DNA from 2 places in the Arthrobacter jiangjiafuii genome. Region 1 is predicted to be linked to the other one. Evidence: riboswitches for the same ligand, from Rfam matches in the RefSeq annotation. Region 1 holds a riboswitch; the other holds the start of a gene.
The links. A riboswitch is a leader RNA that binds a small molecule or an ion and turns the genes downstream of it on or off. The one in region 1 is predicted to bind cyclic di-AMP.
Positions count from the first base shown of each region.

Region 2: another riboswitch for cyclic di-AMP. It lies ahead of KKR91_RS08510 (LysM peptidoglycan-binding domain-containing protein); the one in region 1 lies ahead of KKR91_RS02895 (M23 family metallopeptidase).

Region 1 covers NZ_CP076022.1:573,672-583,239, forward strand. The annotation lists gene KKR91_RS02865 (cold-shock protein) at 1-381, shown strand, start outside; gene KKR91_RS02870 (DUF3027 domain-containing protein) at 396-995, shown strand; gene KKR91_RS02875 (MFS transporter) at 1,054-2,328, shown strand; gene KKR91_RS02880 (IS481 family transposase) at 2,370-3,344, opposite strand; gene serC (phosphoserine transaminase) at 3,438-4,565, opposite strand; gene KKR91_RS02890 (iron-dependent transcriptional repressor DtxR) at 4,794-5,492, shown strand; cyclic di-AMP (ydaO/yuaA leader) riboswitch at 5,558-5,771, shown strand; gene KKR91_RS02895 (M23 family metallopeptidase) at 5,774-6,547, shown strand; cyclic di-AMP (ydaO/yuaA leader) riboswitch at 6,667-6,831, shown strand; gene KKR91_RS02900 (NlpC/P60 family protein) at 6,835-7,635, shown strand; gene KKR91_RS02905 (NlpC/P60 family protein) at 7,667-8,443, shown strand; gene KKR91_RS02910 (HNH endonuclease) at 8,654-9,154, shown strand; gene mobA (molybdenum cofactor guanylyltransferase) at 9,154-9,568, shown strand, end outside.
Region 2 covers NZ_CP076022.1:1,789,651-1,799,218, forward strand. The annotation lists gene KKR91_RS08480 (HNH endonuclease) at 1-280, shown strand, start outside; gene hrpB (ATP-dependent helicase HrpB) at 363-3,041, shown strand; gene KKR91_RS08490 (FUSC family protein) at 3,050-4,090, shown strand; gene KKR91_RS08495 (response regulator transcription factor) at 4,100-4,765, shown strand; gene KKR91_RS08500 (sensor histidine kinase) at 4,765-6,063, shown strand; gene KKR91_RS08505 (hypothetical protein) at 6,131-6,517, shown strand; gene KKR91_RS08510 (LysM peptidoglycan-binding domain-containing protein) at 6,703-7,554, opposite strand; cyclic di-AMP (ydaO/yuaA leader) riboswitch at 7,558-7,709, opposite strand; gene KKR91_RS08515 (LbetaH domain-containing protein) at 7,896-8,450, opposite strand; gene KKR91_RS08520 (GNAT family N-acetyltransferase) at 8,734-9,321, shown strand; gene KKR91_RS08525 (response regulator) at 9,318-9,568, opposite strand, start outside.

The sequences.
Region 1 (9,568 bases):
CCCATCGGCAAGGTCAAGTGGTTCGACACTGGTAAAGGTTTTGGGTTTCTGGCCACGGACGAGGGGCAGGAAGTCTTCCTTCACGCCTCGGCCCTGCCCGCCGGGGTAACGGAGGTCAAGCCCGGAACCCGGATGGAGTTCGGCGTGGCCGACGGCCGGCGCGGACCGCAGGCCCTCTCGGCCCGGATCCTGGAGGCTCCGCCGTCCGTAGCCCGGGCCACGCGCAAGAGCGCCGATGACATGGCGGTCATCACCGAAGACCTTATTAAACTGCTGGACGCAGTCTCCAACGGCCTGCGCAAGGGCCGTTACCCGGACAAGAAGCATGCCACCAAGGTGGCGGCCGTTCTGCGTGCCGTTGCCGACGACCTGGACGTTTAAGGCGGAGTCGCTGCATGACCATGAGCGCAACATCATCTTCTGAACCTATCGGGACCGATGCGGGCACTGACGGGGCCGGGGCCGCAGACGCGACCGCTGCCACCGCACGGCGGCGCGCGGCGCGACGTCCCTCCAAGCCCGATGCCCTGCTCGCCGCTGCCGTGGACACGGCGCGGGCCGGACTGCTCGAGGTTGTTCCTGCCGCCGAGATCGGTGAATACGTCGGTGCCACCCCGGATGCCGAACGGCTGGTAACCCATCGTTTTGTGGCACACCGGCCCGGCTACAACGGCTGGCACTGGTACGCCACGGTGGCCCGCGTGCCCCGGGGCAAGGTTGTCACGGTCTGCGAAGTGGGCCTGCTCCCGTCGGAGAACGCCGTCCTGGCGCCCGAGTGGGTGCCGTGGTCCGAGCGCGTGCGGCCCGAAGACGTAGCGGCCGAGGAGGCAGCCCAGGCCGAGGAGGCTGAGCGCGCCAGCCTTCGCGCCGACGCCGAGAACGGGCGCGGCGCCGAGGGGGCTTCGGACGAACCGGAAACGGACCCCGACGCAGATGCCGGCCCCGGTGCCGACGCCACCTGGCCTGACGGGGCGGGAACGCAGGAGGACGAATAACGCTGTGCCGGGCTTGTTGGTAGTCACCGCCCTGAATCCATTCGGCCGGTGGTGAGCAGTGTTCCGTTCGCTTCGCTTCTTCAACTACCGCATCTGGTTCCTGGGGGCGCTGGTCTCCAACATCGGTACCTGGATGCAGCGGACCGCCCAGGACTGGCTGGTCTACGACATCCTGACCGAACAGGACGCCGCGGCCATGGGAATCGTCATGGCCCTGCAACTGGGTCCGCAGCTTCTGCTCGCGCCGTGGGCGGGCCTGATCGCGGACACCTACAACCGGCGGAAGGTCCTGCTGCTCACCCAGGTGTCCATGGCAGCACTGGGCCTGGGCCTGGGCGTGCTGGTGCTTTCCGGCCACGCCCAGCTCTGGCATGTGTATGCCTTCGCCCTGGCCCTGGGCATGGTCTCCGCGGTTGATGCCCCGGCCCGGCAGAGTTTCGTCTCCGAAGTGGTCGGGGAGGCCGACCTGCCCAACGCCGTCGCGCTCAACAGCGCCTCCTTTAACGGAGCGCGGATGGTCGGGCCCGCCGTCGCCGGCCTGCTTACCGTGGCAGTGGGACCGGGGTGGGTGTTCCTCATTAACACGTTCACCTTTGCGGCGATGGTCCTGGCACTGCTCAAGATGCGCAGCGGCGAGCTGCGCACCCTGCCGAAGGCCGCTCCGGGCAAGGGGCGGATCCGGGAGGGACTGCGCTACGTCAAATACCGCCCCGACCTCATCATGGTCCTGCTGGCGATTTTCATCGTGGGCACCTTCGGCCTGAACTTTGCCGTATATATAGCCGCGATGGCCCGGACCGAATTCGGCCAGGACGCCGGGGTCTTCGGGCTGCTGAATTCGGTCATGGCCATCGGATCGGTGGCCGGGGCGCTGCTCTCGGCGCGCCGCGCCAAGCCCCGGCTCCGCTTTATCTTCGGTGCTGCCGGCGCCTTCGGGCTGGCCTGCCTCCTGGCGGCTTCCGCGCCGACGCTGTTGTGGTTCGCGGTGTCCCTGGTGCCCGTGGGGCTGTTTGCCCTGACGCTGATGACCAGTGCCAACGCCTACGTCCAGACCACCACGACCCCGGTGATGCGTGGCCGGGTGATGGCGCTGTACTTCGCCATCTTCATGGGCGGAACCCCGATCGGCGCGCCGCTGGTGGGCTGGGTGTCCAACAGCTTCGGTCCGCGCTGGAGCCTGGGCGTCGCAGCGGCCTCGGGGCTGATCACCGCCGTCATCGGCTTTGTCTGGGCATGGCGGGCCTACCACCTGCGGATCCACTACGACCGCACGCTGCCGCGCAGGCTGCACCTGACCAGCCGCGAGACGGAGCAGGACCCGAACCTGTTGTAGCGTCCGGGTCCTGCTGGTGCGCCGCTGCGGGCTAGCTGTACTCAGACAGGACGTTGGTTGCACCGGGTGATGGGTGCTTTGCCTCCGAGGCTGGTGTGCGGGCGTTGGTGGTTGTAGAAGTCTAGCCACGGTCCCAGCGCGTCGGTTCGGGCCTGGTTGGAGTCGAAGACCTGCCGGTAGGCCCAGCCTTCCTGCAGGGTCCGGTTGAAGCGTTCGGCTTTGCCGTTCTGCCACGGATGGCGGGGCTTGATCAGAATGTGTTTGGCATCCAGTGCGGTGAGTACGGACTGAAAATCGTTCGAGAGGCGGTAGGCGAACGCGTTATCGGTCATCACCCGTTGCACCGGCGCCCCGTGGGCAGCCATGAACGCTGCGGCCCGTTCCAGGAACCCGGCGCAGGTGAAGCCTTTCTCATCGGGGTGGACTTCCACGAACGCGAGCCGGGAGTGGTCATCCACGGCCACGTGGACGTAGTCGAACCCGACCCGAGTATGGCCGGTGTTGTGGTTGCGGGCGGATTGCTTCGGGTCTGCCCGCCAGCCACCGCCGTCGGGTATCCGGCCAAGTTTCTTCACATCTATGTGGACCATGTCCCCGGGTGCGTCGCGTTCATACCGGCGTTCGGTCGCCCGGCCTGCACGGATCCGGGTCCCGGTCAGCGGGTCCAGATCCCAGAGCTTCGGCATCCCGGCACGGGTAAGGATCCGGGAGACCGTCCGGACGCCGACACCGGTGCGTGCCGCGATATCGGCCGGCCCCGTGCGGTGCTCGGTCCGGGACGCAAGGACCTCGGCCGTCTTCGCTGGGCTGGTGGCGTGCGGGCAGGATTTCGGCTTCGACGAACGGTCTTCCAAGCCAGGCAGTCCTTCGTCCCGGTAGCGATTCACCCACCGGTAGGCCGTGGGCCGGGAGATGCCCATTTCTTTGGCGACGTGGGCTACCGGCCGGCCGGAAGTAACGCGCTGGATCAGGATCATTCTTCCGGCCGGAGCCAGACGGGCATTACGGTGGGACATGAAGACCTCTTAGGTTCGGGTGTGTGTGGTAACCACCAAACCTAAGAGGTCTTCACCCTATTCACGTGTAACTAACGTGGTGTCTCAGTACAGCTAGGAGTGGCTGATGACGTAGTCGATGCAGTTCAGCAGCGCGCTGACGTCGTCAGGCTCAATGGCCACGAAGGTGGCGATGCGCAGCTGGTTGCGGCCGAGCTTGCGGTAGGGCTCGACGTCCACGACGCCGTTGGCGCGCAGGGTCTTGGCGATGGCTGCCGCATCAATGCTGTCGTCAAAGTCGATGGTGGCGATGACGTTGGAGCGGTCCTCGGGGCGGGCAACAAACGGTGTGGCCACGTCGGAGGCCTCGGCCCAGGCATAGATCCGGCCGGCCGAGTCTGCCGTGCGGCCCGTGGCGAAGTCCAGCCCGCCGTTGGCATTGAGCCATTGCACCTGGGCGTCCAGGGTCACGAGCGTGGACAGCGACGGCGTGTTGTACGTCTGGTTCAGCCGGGAGTTGTCGATGGCCGTCTGCAGGTTCAGGAAATCCGGAATCCAGCGGTCCGAAGCGTTGATCCGCGCTGCCCGCTCCAGCGCTGCGGGAGAGAACATCCCCAGCCACAGGCCGCCGTCGGACGCGAAGTTCTTCTGCGGCGCAAAGTAATAGACATCGGACTCGGCCAGGTCCACGTCCAGTCCACCGGCAGCAGAGGTGGCGTCAACCAGCACCAGGGAACCGGCGTCGGCTCCCTGTACCCGCTGCACCGGAGCTGCAACGCCGGTGGAGGTTTCATTCTGCGGCCAGGCGTAGACGTCGACTCCGGCCTCGGCCACCGGCTGCGGGCGGGTGCCCGGCTCGGCCTTGATGATGGAGGACGCCGCGAGGAAGGGCGCCTTGTTGGTGGCTGCGGCGAACTTGGAACCAAACTCGCCGAAGGACAGGTGCTGTGCCTTGTCCTGGACCAGGCCGAAGGAGGCCACGTCCCAGAAAGCGGTGGAGCCGCCGACGCCGAGAACAACTTCATAACCCTCGGGGGCACGGAAGAAGTCGGAGAGCCCCTGGCGGATACTGCCTACCAGGTTGCGGACCGGTGCCTGCCGGTGCGAGGTGCCCAGGAGGGTGCTGCCGGCACGGGAGAGGGCCTCCATCTGCTCCGGACGTACCTTCGAGGGGCCGGCGCCAAATCTTCCGTCCTTCGGAAGCAGGTTGGCGGGAATCTTCAGTGCGGGGGCATCGCCCATGTGTATCGCTCCAAGAGGTTGGCAGAGTGCTCTGGTGTGCCTTTCCATTCTGCCCCAATGCCCCTGCGGCCAGCCATTCGTTAAGCCGCGGGACAGGACAGACGGCTTACGGCAGGGAATTATCCGCACCCCGAAGGGATGGGCTAACGTAAGGGCAGTAATGACCTGTGGCGGCGGCGTCCGCCGTTTGTTCTCATGATCCGCACGAGTACAGAGGAGCGGCCTGCCATGACGGACCTGATCGACACCACCGAGATGTACCTGCGCACCATCCTGGAGCTCGAAGAAGAGAATATCGTCGCTCTGCGGGCACGCATCGCCGAACGGCTGCGCCATTCAGGGCCCACGGTGTCGCAGACGGTCGGGCGCATGGAACGTGACGGCCTGGTGGTGGTGTCGGGGAACCGGCACCTGGAGCTGACCGAGCTGGGCCGGCGGCGTGCCACGGAAGTGATGCGCAAGCACCGGCTGGCCGAACGCCTCCTGTCCGACGTCATCGGCCTGGACTGGGCCTACGTCCACGAAGAAGCCTGCCGCTGGGAACATGTGATGAGCGAGCGGGTGGAGCGCCGGCTCTACGAGCTGCTGGGGCATCCCACCGAGTCGCCGTACGGCAACCCCATCCCCGGACTCGAATCCCTCGGCGGGGCGCCCGCCGAGCTGTTCCACCACGGAGTCACCAACCTCGTGGCAGCCGTGGCAGCAGTGGAACCCGGAACGAAGCTGAAGCTGGTCCGCCTCGCCGAGCCGGTCCAGGTGGAGCCCGAGCTGCTGGGGCAGCTCGATGAGGCCGGGCTGCATCCCGGAGCCATCATGAGCGCGGAAGTGGTGGCCGGCTACATCTCGGTCCGGGTTCCTGGCTACGAAGGTGCCCTGGAACTGCCGCCCGAGGTGGCCGCGCACGTCTTTGTTTCCACCGTTGGGTAACGGAATGGTCTCTTTTGCACGTTTTCCCCTATAGTGTCTAACTGACGCTGAAATAACACCGTTATCCGGGCCTTACGCCGAACCCTGCCACTGGCCCGGAATTGCAAACATCAGGCAGGGGCGGAGGACCCATCATTTGGCAGCTGAGGCTGCCTTGGGGTGAAGCCTCCAGCATCATCACCGGCCGCGCCTTGTGCGTGTGGCCTGGGGTGAGTATGGGGCCGAGTTTTCTCTACTCGAATCCGACAGCTAACTTCGTAGGCATATGAGAGAGGTACAACTTGTCGAAGCATGCTGCCCCGGGCAGGCGCCGCGCGTCCGCTCCGGCCACGGCTCCACGCCCGCGGGCTTCCCAGGCCTCGGGGCGCCGCGCCGCCGTACCCGTGAAATCCCGTTCCCTCGGTGGTGCCGCGCAGAAGGTCGCCATTGGCGCCGCCACCTCGGGGCTGATCCTCACCGCCGCACTACCCACGACCGCCGCAGTCAGCGAGCCGCCCGAGGATATGCAGCCCACTGCCGTGGAGGAACCCGTTGTCACGGTGGATCCCAACGCCAGTGTCGACTTTGAGCGCGCCGCCCTCAGCAGTGCCTTTGATCCGGATGCCAAGCTGCGCCAGGTTGTCGTTGCTGCGGGATCCGAAGTGGCAGCCGGGGCAGCCAAGGGCACGCTGGCCACGCCTCTCTCCTCCGACCTGGTCCAGACCTCGGGCTTCGGCTACCGGGTCAGCCCGATCACCGGGACCGCAGGAGAACTGCACCGCGGCCAGGACTTCGCCGCCGCGTGCGGTACAGAGGTCACCGCAGCAGCTTCCGGAACCGTCACCGAAGCCGGCTGGCACAGCTTCGGCGGCGGCAACCGCATTGTCGTGGACCACGGCAACGGCGTGGAGACGACCTACAACCACTTGTCCGCGCTGGGCGTGGCTGTGGGCGCAACAGTTGAGCGCGGAGACCTGCTCGGAGCCAGCGGCAGCACCGGCGCCTCAACCGGCTGCCACCTGCACTTTGAAGTCATGGTTAACGGCGAAGTTGTGGACCCGCTCGGCTGGTTGTAACCGCACGACAACCATTCCGTGACCGGAACGTGACATATCGGCATTCTTGTTGTACGCTCATCCTCGTGCCTGATCGGCCTAAAGGTCAGACACCTTCGAACAGATCGCCGAGCTCTGCCACTGTTTGAAGTCCGTTCGCAAAATCGCATGGCAGAGGCGGGGGAACCACATTCGGGTTTCGCAAGAAGCCCTAGGGGTTAAGTTGCTTGGACCTTTTGGTCCGGCAGCCGGGTGACTCCCATCCGAATCCGACAGCTCACCTCGTAGGCATTGGGAGAGGCAAACTTGTGTCATCAGTAGCTCACGGCCGCCGTCGCGCGGCCACCGTCCAGACGAGCCCCATTTCAGCTCTATCCCGGGCCGTCACCTCCAACGTTGGAACCATGGGCCGCCAGGCCGCCGTGGTCGTCGCCGCTTCCGGCCTCGTCCTGGCAGCGGGCCTGCCCGCCCAGGCAGCCGTCAGCACCGACCGCCAGGCCCTCGACGCCACGCCGCTCAGCGCCGTGACCGCCGCCGGAACGGTTACCGTCTCCGCGCAGGCACCGTTCGAGCTCGCCACCCTTGAAGCCGTCTCCTCCGTTTCGGGTGCAGAGCAGCGCGCCCAGATCGCAGCCGAGGAAGCAGCAGCAGTCGAAGCTGAGGCCGCGGCAGTAGTCGCAGCCCAGGCCGAGCAGGCAGCTGCCGTTACGGTTGCCCAGAGCGCCCCCGCCGCAGCCACCGCCGCGCCGGCCGCCAGCACAACCGCCGCTGTTGCAGCTCCCGCCGCCGACGTATCCGCCAGCGGATACGGCGCCGCCCTTGTCGCCGCCGCCTACGGCCAGCTTGGCGTTGCCCAGGACTGCACCGCCATGGTCGAGAAGGCACTGCGCTCCATCGGCAAGTCCGTCGGAGACCTCGCCCCGGGCCAGTTCTTCGCTTACGGCTCCGTTGTCGGCTCCCCGCAGCCCGGCGACCTCGTCATCACCGGCGGTCACGTAGCCATCTACGTCGGCAACGGCCAGGTCATCAGCGGTGGCCTCAACGGCATGAACACCGGCCTGCACAGCCTCTCCGACCTGCCGGGCGCCAGCTTCGTCCGTGTCAACTAAGACAACTTGTAGATAACGGAGAAGCCCCAGCATGTCATCGACAATTGAGCGCGCCCGCCACCGGGCGCCGGTGGAACGCACCGCCCCGCTGAGCGCACTGGCCCAGGCCGTGTCCGCCAACGCAGGAACCATGGGCCGCCAGGCCGCCGTCGTCGTTGCCGCTTCAGGACTTGTCCTGAGCAGTGGCGTCGCCGCCAACGCTGCCGGCACCGACGTCGTCCGCGACGTCCAGACCAGCACGCTGGATCTGTCCAAGGCAGCACCGCTGACGGTTCCGGCCAACGTGGAACTGAACTTCGACCGCCCGGCCACAGCCGGTGTCATCGCCGGTTACGAAGCTCCGGAGCCCGAAGTTGAGCTGGCCCCCCAGGGCGAGACGGTTGCCACCCAGCAGACCCCGGACGCCCCCGCCGCAGCGCAGGCTGCCCCGGCCGGTATGGAGCGGACGTCTGCTGTGCAGGCTGCCCCGGCAGCATCGTCCGGCACGGCTGCCATCATCGCCGCAGCCGCCCTCGCCCAGCTGGGCGTCGGCCAGGACTGCACAATGCTGGTCACCAATGCGCTGGCAGCTGCAGGCATCAACTTCCACGACTGGCCTGCCGGCTACCTGTCCCTGGGCAGCACCGTGAGCGCCTCCCAGGCCGTTCCCGGCGACCTGATCTACTACGCCGACGGCGGCATGGGCCTGGCCCACATTGCCGTCTACATCGGCAACGGACAGGCTGTCCACGGCGGCTTCAACGGCGGGTCCACGGTTGTGGCACCGGCCGAGCTCGGCTCCGGCGGCGTCTACATCCGCGTCGGCTAACAGCCTCCAACGCTTCCCCGCCGGATTTCCGGCGCCAGTCAAGGGTTCCTCCTTCGGGAGGGGCCCTTGGCTGCGTTAAAACCGCGGTCATCGTGAAAAATGGCGCATACCCGCAACGGGGCATACTCTTTTCCATAGATCATCCGAAGTGTCGTCCTCCGTCGGCGGGCAGCTTCCCGCCACCGGAGGCGCAGGCGAAGAGGATTCTGCATGCGTACTCTCGTTCTGAACGCAGGCTACGAGCCGTTGGCCGTGGTGACCTTTCGCCGTGCACTGGTACTTGTCCTGGCCGGCAAGGCCAGCGTGATTGCCGAGGCCGGGGACCCGGTGGTCGGGCCCACGGAGATTCTGCCGCGGCCCTCCGTGATCCTGCTGCACCGGTACGTGAAGATTCCGTACCGGGAGGGCACCGCTGCCACCCGCCGCGGGGTCCTGCGCCGGGACGGGCACCAGTGCGCCTACTGCGGCAAGGCGGCCTCAACTGTTGACCATGTGCTGCCTAAATCCCGGGGCGGAGCCGACAGCTGGGAGAACCTGGTGGCCTGCTGCCTGCGCTGCAACAACGCCAAGGGGGACAGGACCCTGAGCCAGCTCGGCTGGCAGCTGCGGATCCTCCCGCAACCGCCGCACGGAGCGCGCTGGCAGATCCGGGAGCTGGAGCGGCCGGCGCCGCAATGGAACCAGTTCCTCGATGCCGGTACTGCAGCCTGATGCCATCTGCCAGTGATGCAGGACCCTCCTTTAATGCCGTCATCCTGGCTGGCGGACGTTCCTCCCGGCTGGGCGGCCGGCCCAAGGCACTGCTGCAGGCATCCGGCCGAACCCTGCTGGCCGGCACGCTGGCAGCCGCCTCAGGCGCCGCGGCATGCGCCGTCGCCGGGCCACCCGGGCTCGCCGGCCTGACCGCCGCCGCTGAAGCGTCCCGCTCTCGGATCCTGCTGGTGCGGGAGGACCCGCCTTTTGCCGGCCCAGCCGCGGGCGTGGCCGCCGGGCTGGCGGCGCTGAGCCGGCTGGACACTGCGGAGGGACGCATTAGCCCGGATTGGACGCTGGTCCTGGCGTGCGACATGCCCTTCATCGCCGGTGCAGTTGAAAGGCTGCTCGCCGCGGCCCGGGCGGATGAGG
Region 2 (9,568 bases), 1.2 Mb from region 1:
GGCCCGGTTCATCGCGGCGCGGGACCAGATCTGCCGGATGCCGTGGTGCGGGGCGCCAATCCGGCATTACGACCACATCAAACCGTTCCGCGAGGGCGGACAAACCAGTGCGGAGAACATCCAGGGCCTGTGCGAGGCCTGCAACCAGGCCAAGGAAGCGCCGGGCTGGAGCTCGCGGGATGTTCCGGCCGACCGGCACACGGTGGAGACCACCACCCCCACCGGTCACGTCTACCGATCCACGGCTCCGCCGCCGCCACGTCCGGTACTGCGACGATGAGTGGGACATTGCGCCTCGTCATGGGCGGGACAATGGAACGGTGAGCACATCGAATGGACCCCGGATCCCTGGCCTCAACCCGATGTCCCCTAGCGCGGATGCAGCCTCCATCGCGGGTGCATTTGATCTGGAGACCATCGGTGCCGGGCTGGTCTTTGCCGAGGCGCTGCCGGACCTGGCCGCCGCATTGGCACCGGCCAAGAGCACCGACACGGCAAGCGCCGCCGTCGTCCAAGCTCCACCGGGCACCGGAAAGACGACCCTTGTCCCGCCGTTGCTCGCCAACCTGATCCTCGCGAATCCACCACTTAGCAACGTCCAGAGGCCTCCGCGCATAGTCGTGACCCAGCCGCGCCGCGTCGCCGCCCGGTCCGCGGCCCGCCGGCTGGCCAGTCTTGATGGCTCCCGGCTGGGTGACCGTGTGGGTTACACGGTCCGGGGCGAGAGCCATACCAGCCCGGATACCGTCATTGAATTCGTCACCCCGGGGATCCTGCTGCGCCGCCTGCTCGCCGACCCCGGACTGGATGGCACCGCCGCCGTCGTCCTGGACGAAGTACACGAGCGCGGCCTGGAGACCGATCTGCTGCTGGGTATGCTCGCCGAAGTCCGCCAGCTGCGCGGAGACCTCACCTTGGTGGCTATGTCCGCCACGCTGGACGCGCCGCGGTTCGCCGCACTGATCGGCGACGACGGCATTCCGGCTCCAGTGGTGGGCTGCCCGTCCGCGCTGCACCCGCTGGAGGTGGCATGGGCACCGCCACCCTCGCTGCGGCTGGATGAACACGGGGTGACCCGGAACTTCCTCACCCACGTTGCCGACACAGCCGCGGCCGCGCACACCAAACTGGTCGCCGCCAATCCGGAGGCTGATGCCCTGGTCTTTGTCCCCGGTGCCTGGGAAGTGTCCTTTGTGGCCTCCCGGATCCGCAACCAGGTCGGGACCGGGACCGAAGTCCTCGAACTGCACGGCCAGGTGGAGCCGCGGGAGCAGGACCGGGCCGTCTCCGGCCGCGGCCCGAAGGATCCGCCCCGGATCATCGTGTCCACCAGTCTCGCGGAGTCCTCACTGACTGTTCCCGGGGTGCGTCTGGTCATCGACTCCGGCCTGGCCCGGGAACCGCGCCGGGATGCAGCCCGCGGCATGTCGGGCCTGGTGACGGTTTCCTGCTCGCGGGCCTCGGCCGTGCAGCGGGCCGGCCGGGCGGCCCGCCAAGGAGCGGGCCGCGTGGTCCGCTGCTACGACGAACGCACCTTCGGCGCCGCCCCGGCCCACCAGACACCCGAGATCGCCGTAGCGGACCTGACCGCCGCGGCACTGGTCCTGGCCTGTTGGGGTGCGCCCGGCGGAGCCGGTCTGGCGTTGCCCGACGCGCCTCCTGCCGCCGCCATGGCCGATGCGCAGGCCGTGTTGCGGGACCTCGGCGCGGTGGATGCAGCCGGGGCAGTGACACGGCTGGGCAAAACCCTGGCCCGGATTCCTGCCGATCCGCGGCTTGCCCGCGCCCTGCTGGACGGTTCCGCTGTTGTCGGTGCCCGCACGGCCGCTGAAACCGTGGCACTGGTGGCCGGAGACCACCGGGCTCCCGGGGCTGATCTTTCCCGGCTGCTGACCGGCCTGCGGTCAGGACGGGATCCGGGGGAGCGGCGCTGGTCCGAGGACGTCCGGCGGATGCAGTCCCTCGTCCGCCGGGAATCCGGAGCAGCCACCCCGGCCACCCCAGCCGGATCGCCCGCTGCGGTTCCCGGACCCGAGGCAACCGGCTTCGTCGTCGCCCTGGCCTTTCCGGACCGCATTGCCCGCCGCGTGCCAGGCGACGGGCCGGCATCGGGAGGCGACCGCTACCTGCTCTCATCGGGTACCCGGGCGGGGCTTCCGGCCGGCAGCTCCCTGAGCGGATACGAGTGGCTGGCGGTTGCCGAGGTGTCCCGGGCGCAAGGCCGCGACGCCGCGGGAACCGGAGCCGTGATCCGCTCGGCCGCACCGCTGAGCGAAGACACCGCCGAGGCAGCCGCGGGGCACCTGCTCACCGATACGGTCGAGGCCTCATTTAGCAGCGCCGGACGCGTCACTGCCCGCCGCGAACGCCGGATGGGCGCCATCGTGTTGTCCTCCACACCGGTTGGTCCGAGCGCAGCCGAGGGCCGCGCAGCTGTGTCCCGTGCGCTCGCCGCTGAAGGGCTCGGCGTCATCGGGTTCTCGCCTGCCGCTGACTCCCTGCGCCGCCGGATGGCGCTGCTGCACCGCGAACTGGGCGCTCCGTGGCCCGATGTTTCCGAGCCGGCACTGCTGGCCCGCCTGGAGGACTGGCTGTCGCCCGAGCTGCAGGCCCTGGCGGGCGGGGCTTCGGTGAACGGGATCGACCTGACCGAGCCGCTGCGCCGGCTGCTGCCCTGGCCCGACGCCGCCAAACTGGGAGAGCTGGCCCCGGAACGGCTGGCCGTGCCCAGCGGTTCGCAGGTGCGGATCACGTATCCGGAGGTGGACGACGACGGCGGCCGCCCGGTCGTCGCAGTCAAGCTGCAGGAGTGCTTCGGCTGGGCCGAGTCGCCGCGGCTGGTGCAGGGGAGGGTGCCCGTGCTCTTCCATCTGCTCTCCCCGGCCCGGGCCCCGCTGGCTGTAACCGATGACCTGGCTTCCTTCTGGTCCGGACCCTATCTGCAGGTCCGGGCGCAGATGCGGGGCAAATATCCCAAACACCCCTGGCCGGAGGACCCCTGGTCGGCGAAGGCAACAGCCAAGACGAAAGCGCGGATGTAACCGCATTGATGCACCACCTCCGTGAATTCCTCGCTGTCCCTGCCGGGCGCGGACACCGGACGCCCGCCGTCCGGGTTGCCGCCGGGCTGCTGATACCCCTGATCGTGCTCCTCCTGCTCGACCGCCCGGACCTGACCATGTGCGCCATCTTCGGCTCGCTGACCGGAGTGTTCGGCCGGTCGGAACCGCACTGGCGCCGGTTGCGGCACCAGGCCCAGTCCGGCGCCCTGATGTGCCTGACCGTGGTCCTCGGCGATGCGATGTCGATGGCCGGGCGCTCCGATTGGGAGATCGTGGCGGCAGCGACGCTTATCGCCGGCTGCATCTCCGTAGCCGCAGACTACCTCCGGGTCCGTCCCGCCGGACCGTTCACCTATATCTTCGCGTTCACCGCCACCTCCGCTGCCCCCTTTACCGGCTCCCTGGCCGAGGCATCGCTGACTGTCGCGGGCAGCGTCCTAACCGCCCTGGTGCTTGGCATAGCCGGCCGGGTGCATGCCCGCCGGCACACCCCTGTGCTGCCGCGGCCGCCGTCCCAGCCCGCGGATTGGGGGCGGATCCTGCAGCACTCCGGCCGCTATATTGCGGCCGTCGCGGCGGCGGGTTCCCTGGCCGTGGCACTGGGCACGGGACACAGCTACTGGGCGATGCTCGCCGCCTGCGCCCCGCTGGCCGCCGCTGACGCGGCCAATGCCCGGGTGCGGGCGGGCCACTTTATCCTCGGCACCTACGCCGGGGTGCTGCTGTCGGCGCTGCTGCTGCAGCCGGACTGGACCCCGGTGCAGCTGGCAGTGCTGCTGACGCTGCTCCAATTCGCCGGAGAGGTCTACGTGATCCGGCACTATGCCCTTGCCATGGTGTTCCTGACCCCGGTGGCCCTGCTGATGACCGGATTTATCTCCGAACAACCCGTCTGGGAGCTGACCCTGGACCGGGCGCTTGAGGCGACCATCGGGGCGGTGGTGGCCGTCGCGGTCGTCCTGCTGACTACACCGAAAAACCGCTCCGAAGCCGCCGGCACCCAGCCGGTGAACGTGCTGCGCCGCTAGACTTTTTCCATGGCCGAGCAGCCCCGGATCCTGGTCGTTGAAGATGACCGAAGCCTTGCCCGGATGCTCGCTGATCTGCTGGAGTCCGAGGGCTACCAGGTCACGCTGGCCTTCGACGGACGGCGGGCGCTGCATGAAGGGCTGACCCGCCCCTTTGACGTCCTGCTCCTGGACCGGGGACTGCCCGCGATCGAGGGCCTGGATGTCCTGGCCCGGCTCCGCAGCAAGGGGGTGCTGGCTCCGGCGCTGATCCTCTCCGCCCTGGGGAATCCCGCCGACCGCGTCGAGGGGCTGGACCGCGGCGCCGAGGACTACCTGGGCAAGCCCTTCGACATTGACGAGCTGCTGGCCCGCCTGAGGGCGCTGCGCCGCCGGAACATCAGCCGCACTCCGGTACTGCCCGTGCCCGGCGGCACGCTGGACACTACCGGGCGCACCGTCACCACCGGGGACGGGGAGGTGGTGGTCCTGTCCGACCGTGAGGGTGCCCTGCTGGAACATCTCGCCCGGCGGCCCGCGCAGGTGTTCACCCGCGGAGAGCTTCTGGACACCGTGTTCCCCGACGCCGACGACGACGGCGTGGTGGACACCTATGTGCACTACCTGCGACGCAAGCTGGGACGGCAGTCGGTCCTGACCGTCCGCGGCCTCGGCTACCGGCTCGGCGTGAGCTGATGAGCGGATTCCCTCGTCCCCGCGGCAGCCGGGAGGAGGCCGAGCTGCGCCGGGCGTCCCTGCGCCTGGCCGCCCTGTTTACCGCCCTGATGGTGGGACTGCTGGGACTGGGCGGGCTGCTGGTCTACGGCATCGTGGCTACCCAGACCCGCCAGGCGGCGGAGCAGACACTGGAATCCGCCGTCCGGAACGACTCCCCGCGCGATGTCCCGCTGGACGTTTTCCTGGCGGTGTACGACGACGGCCGGCTCGCCGTCTCGCGCGACATGCCCGCCGGCCTTCCGGACGAGCAGGCCCTGGCCGAGGTGGCCCGTGACGGGACTTCCCGCCGCGGAACGGTCTCAGTCGGCGGCCGGACCTATGAAGTGCTGACCGCCCGCCGCGGCCCCGATGTGGTGCAGGCCGCGGTGGACACCAACGAGGCCGCAGAGCAGCTTCGCCGGCTGGCATGGTCCCTGGTGGTGTCCGTGCTGACGGCCGGAATCCTGGCCGGCGCCGTTTCGGCCGTTGCGGCACGGGCCGCGATGCGGCCGCTGGCGGAGTCGCTGGCCCTGCAGCGGCGGTTCGTCGCCGACGCCAGCCATGAACTGCGCACACCCCTGACCCTGCTCAGCACCCGGGCCCAGCTGCTGCGCCGCCGGCTGGCCGACCCCCGCGGCCAGGAATCCGGATCAGCTGCCGACGAGGCAGCCAAGCAAGAGGCAGCGATCAAAGCCGCTGACGACGTCGTCACCGACACCAAGGTCCTGACCGGCATCCTGGAAGACCTGCTGGTAGCCGCCGATCCGCGGCAGCCGGCAAGCACCGAAACGGTGAACCTGACCGCCGTGGCCCGCGGCGCCGTCGGGCTCCTGCAACCGGAGGCCGAGCGGCGCGGGCTGGCCCTGGAGCTGGAGGCACCGGCCTCCGACGTGACCGTGCGTGGAGGACAGGCCGCCCTGCAACGGATCTTCACCGCCCTGGGCGACAATGCCATGGACTACGCCCGGACGCGGGTTCGGGTTTCCGTGGGCCGCAGCGGCCGGGAGGCGGTGATCGCGGTGGAGGACGACGGCCCCGGCTTTCCGCCCGGGTTCAGCAGCCATGCGTTCGACCGGTTTGCCTCTGCCCGAGACTCCGAGAGTGGCACCGGAAACGAATCCGCTGCAGCACCCCGGCACTACGGGCTGGGACTGGCCCTGGTGGCGGAAATCGCCGCCCGGTACGGCGGTACAGTGCGGGCCGCGACGGCGTCGGAGGGCCGGGGCGCCCGGCTGGAGGTCCGCCTTCCGCTGGCGGGGAAGCAGGCCCAGCTCTAAGAATCCTCGAAGAAACCGATCCGAAAATGGAACCGTAAGTAATCACTATCGGGAGGTGAAAACCACTATGGCTTTCCGCGACAAGGTCAGGGGGCCACTGGGCTGGATCCTGGGCGTCGTCGGCGGTTTGGCGCTGCTGCTCGGGTCCTTTTTCGCCGGCATGGCAGCCGCTGACACGTCCGTGGACCAGGAACAGGCTTCAGTGACCGAGCAGCAGGAGGACACCCGGAACCAGGACGCCGAAGACGGCGCCGAATCCGGGCCGGAATCCGAAGACTCGGATCGGGGCGCGAAGCCGGATCAGGGAACCAAAGCGGACAAGGGAACGAAGCCGGACCGCGACGGGCGCCCCGGCCATCCCGGCGGGCACCCGATGGACGGTGACCACCACGACGACGGCGACCATCACGACGAGGAGGACGGCGGCCCCGGGCAGGACGAAGGCGCTGTGTAACTCAGCTGCCGTGTAACTCAGCTGCCGCAGCAGAGACGCTGCCGCAGGATGGACCCCGTTGCACAAAGGAACGCCCGGCCAATGGCCGGGCGTTCCTTTTATAAATCCATGCCGTCCGCGCGTCGTGCCCGAGAACGAGCCGTTCTTCCCGTCGGGTCAGACCCGACGCGCCGGCGCGGCAGGAATTACGCTACGCGGTAGTAGACAGGGCCGGATCCGACGTTGGCGCTCTGCTCGACAGTCTGGTTGCCGTTCCATCCGCTGTGGATGGCCTGGCCGTTGCCGGTGTAGATGGCGATGTGGGCCAGGCCCATGCCGCCGTCGGCGTAGTAGATCATGTCGCCGGGCTGGGGGTCCGAAACCTGGGTTCCGTAGGCAGCGAGCTGTGCGGGTGCCAGATCGCCGACCGAGTGGCCTGCTGCGCGGAGCGCAACCTCAACCAGGACGGTGCAGTCCTGAGCGGCACCCAGCTGGGAGTACGCGGAGTTCAGCATGATCTGGTTGGTTCCGGTGACAGCTGCGCCGGATGCGGCGGCAGGGGTAACGGAAGAGGCCTGGGTGCTGATGTTGCTGAAGTCTGCAGCGGCAGGCTCAACAGCAGCCGGTGCGGCATAGGCCGCGGCCGGTGCGGCGGCGGCAACGGCAACAGCGGCACCGCCGGCGTAGGTGATGACATCACCGGGGTAGATGACGGATTCCAGCGCCAGGCCGTTCAGCGCGAGGACGTCGTCCAGCGTGACGCCGTAGGTGGCGGCAATGGCGCTGAGCGTGTCGCCGGAGACGACTACGTGGGTGGATGCGGCTGCGGCCTCAGAAGCTGCGGCCGGTGCTGCTGCCACGGCGGGGGCACTGTAGGACTCGGCCGAGTCGTTGGCGGTGACGCCGGCAGAAGCGGGGGCCGCGAGGCCGAGCATCAGGCCGGAGCCGGCGGCGACAACGGCAGCAGTGGTGCCGATGGTGCGCGCTTTACCGCTGGTGAGTGTGGCCCACAGTCCTGAATCGGCACGGTGGCGTCCACAAGTATTGCTGAAAGACATTGAGTTACCTCTCCCGATACCTGCGAGGTGAGCTGTCGGATGCGGATGGGAGACACCCGGTCAGCCGAAGAAACCTTCGGCTGACTTAACCCCAAGGATTCAAAAGGAACCCGTAATTGGTTCCCCCGCCTCTGCCGAAGTGGTGATTCGTGAGGACCTCAGGTCTGCGGCAGAGTTAGGTAACAAGCCCGAGGGAACCGCTTCAATCAGCGGCACAGGTTCAAAGCTACAAGACCATTACGGAAGGATAACTATTTAGTAACGAAGCTCGCAGATGGGTGTGAGTGGCGCCGCTCTCTGCTAATGGGGGGGCCTTTGCCCGCGGACTGGGGCGCTCGGCGCTACCGGTCCGACCAGGCCGAGACGTCGGCCTGGCGCTGGACGGGGGCTTTGGCAAAGTCGCCGAAGGTCTGCACCAGGTCGCCCGGCGCGAGCCGGAGCCCGCGGGCCAAACCGGAGCCGTTCAGCACGGCACCGCGCTTGTCGGGGTCCGCTGAGGCGTAGTCGCCGCCGTCGGCCAGGACCACGGACTCGGCCTGCACGGCGCCCAGGATCTGCGATCCGGATCCCAGCACCGACCGTCCGGTGATCAGCGGACCATTGCCCAGCCGGGCGCCGTCGCCCACTGCCACGGCATCGGCGCGGCCGGCTTCAATCCGCACCCCTCCGGGCCCGATGAGGATTCCCGACCCCAGGAGGATCATTCCGCCGTCCTGGGCGGAGAGGAACGTGGACGGGTAGAAGACGTTCTTAGATCCAATGACGCAGGAACTCTGCGTGTCGACCTGGATAACAACACCCGGGTAAAAGACATTTCCCTCGCCCAGCTGGGCCTTTCGGGAAATCAGGGTCGATGACGGGTCGAGAATCTGCTGGCTGGAACAAAGCTGGAGCACTTCCGCAACAGTAAGGAATCCAAAATCATGTCGAATGCTGTCAGGGTCGCTCCGCTTAGGCACTGGCATAACTTTCTCTTCCTTCGTCATCTTGCCGGGCAGCGCGTTTATCGGCTGAACCCGGGAGAACTCTTAGCGTACCTGTGTTTGTCCGCCGCAAACGGCAGGCGCAATCCGGCGACACGTCCTTGTTGCGCGCCAGCCTGAGCCAATCGTCGTCATCGGCACACCATGATGAAACATCAACAGACACAACGGGTAGTCCCAAGGGAATGGCGGTGTGATGGAGGCTGGAAATCGCCGAACATCCGTCCTGGAAACACCACGGCTCATTTTGGAACCCCTGGTGCCGGGGCACGCCGTCGAAATGGTTCCGGTGCTCGCGCATCCCGCGCTGTATGAATTCACCGGTGGACGGGCCCCGACAGTGGAAGAACTCACTCACCGCTATCTCCTTCAATCACTCGGGCCGGGCAGCAGATCACGGGCAACCGACGGCAGTACACAGAAGCCCGAGCCGCTGGACGAACCCGAAATCTGGCTGAACTGGATCATCAGGACCCGTAACACGGCGCTGGCTGCGGGCTTTGTCCAGGCCACAGTTCGCCGCGGCGGAAAAACGGACAACGAAACAACGGCGGAACTGGCGTGGGTAGTGGGTCGGAAGCATCAGGGACGAGGCTATGCCACCGAGGCAGCACAGGCCATGGTAATTGCCCTGACCCGGTGCGGGGTGGCCCGTTTTGCCGCGAGCATCCATCCCGGCAACGGGGCCTCGGCGGGTGTTGCGGAACGGTTGGGACTACTGCGGACCGGAATCCGTGACGCTGACGGCGAGGACCTCTGGCAGTGTGAGGCCGGCCCAGGCTAGGACCGCAGGTACGCCAGCGTGGCCAGCACCCGGCGGTGGCCGGTGTCCGAGGGGGAAAGGCCCAGCTTCGCGAAGATGTTGCCGATGTGTTTGCTGACCGCTGTCTCGGATACCGAAATGGTCCGGGCGATCTCGGTATTGCCCAGGCCTTCGGCCACGAGCCCCAGCACCTCGAACTCCCGCGGCGTCAGCGACCGGACCGGATCCCGGGTGCTGCGCCGACTGAACAGCTGCGCGATAACTTCCG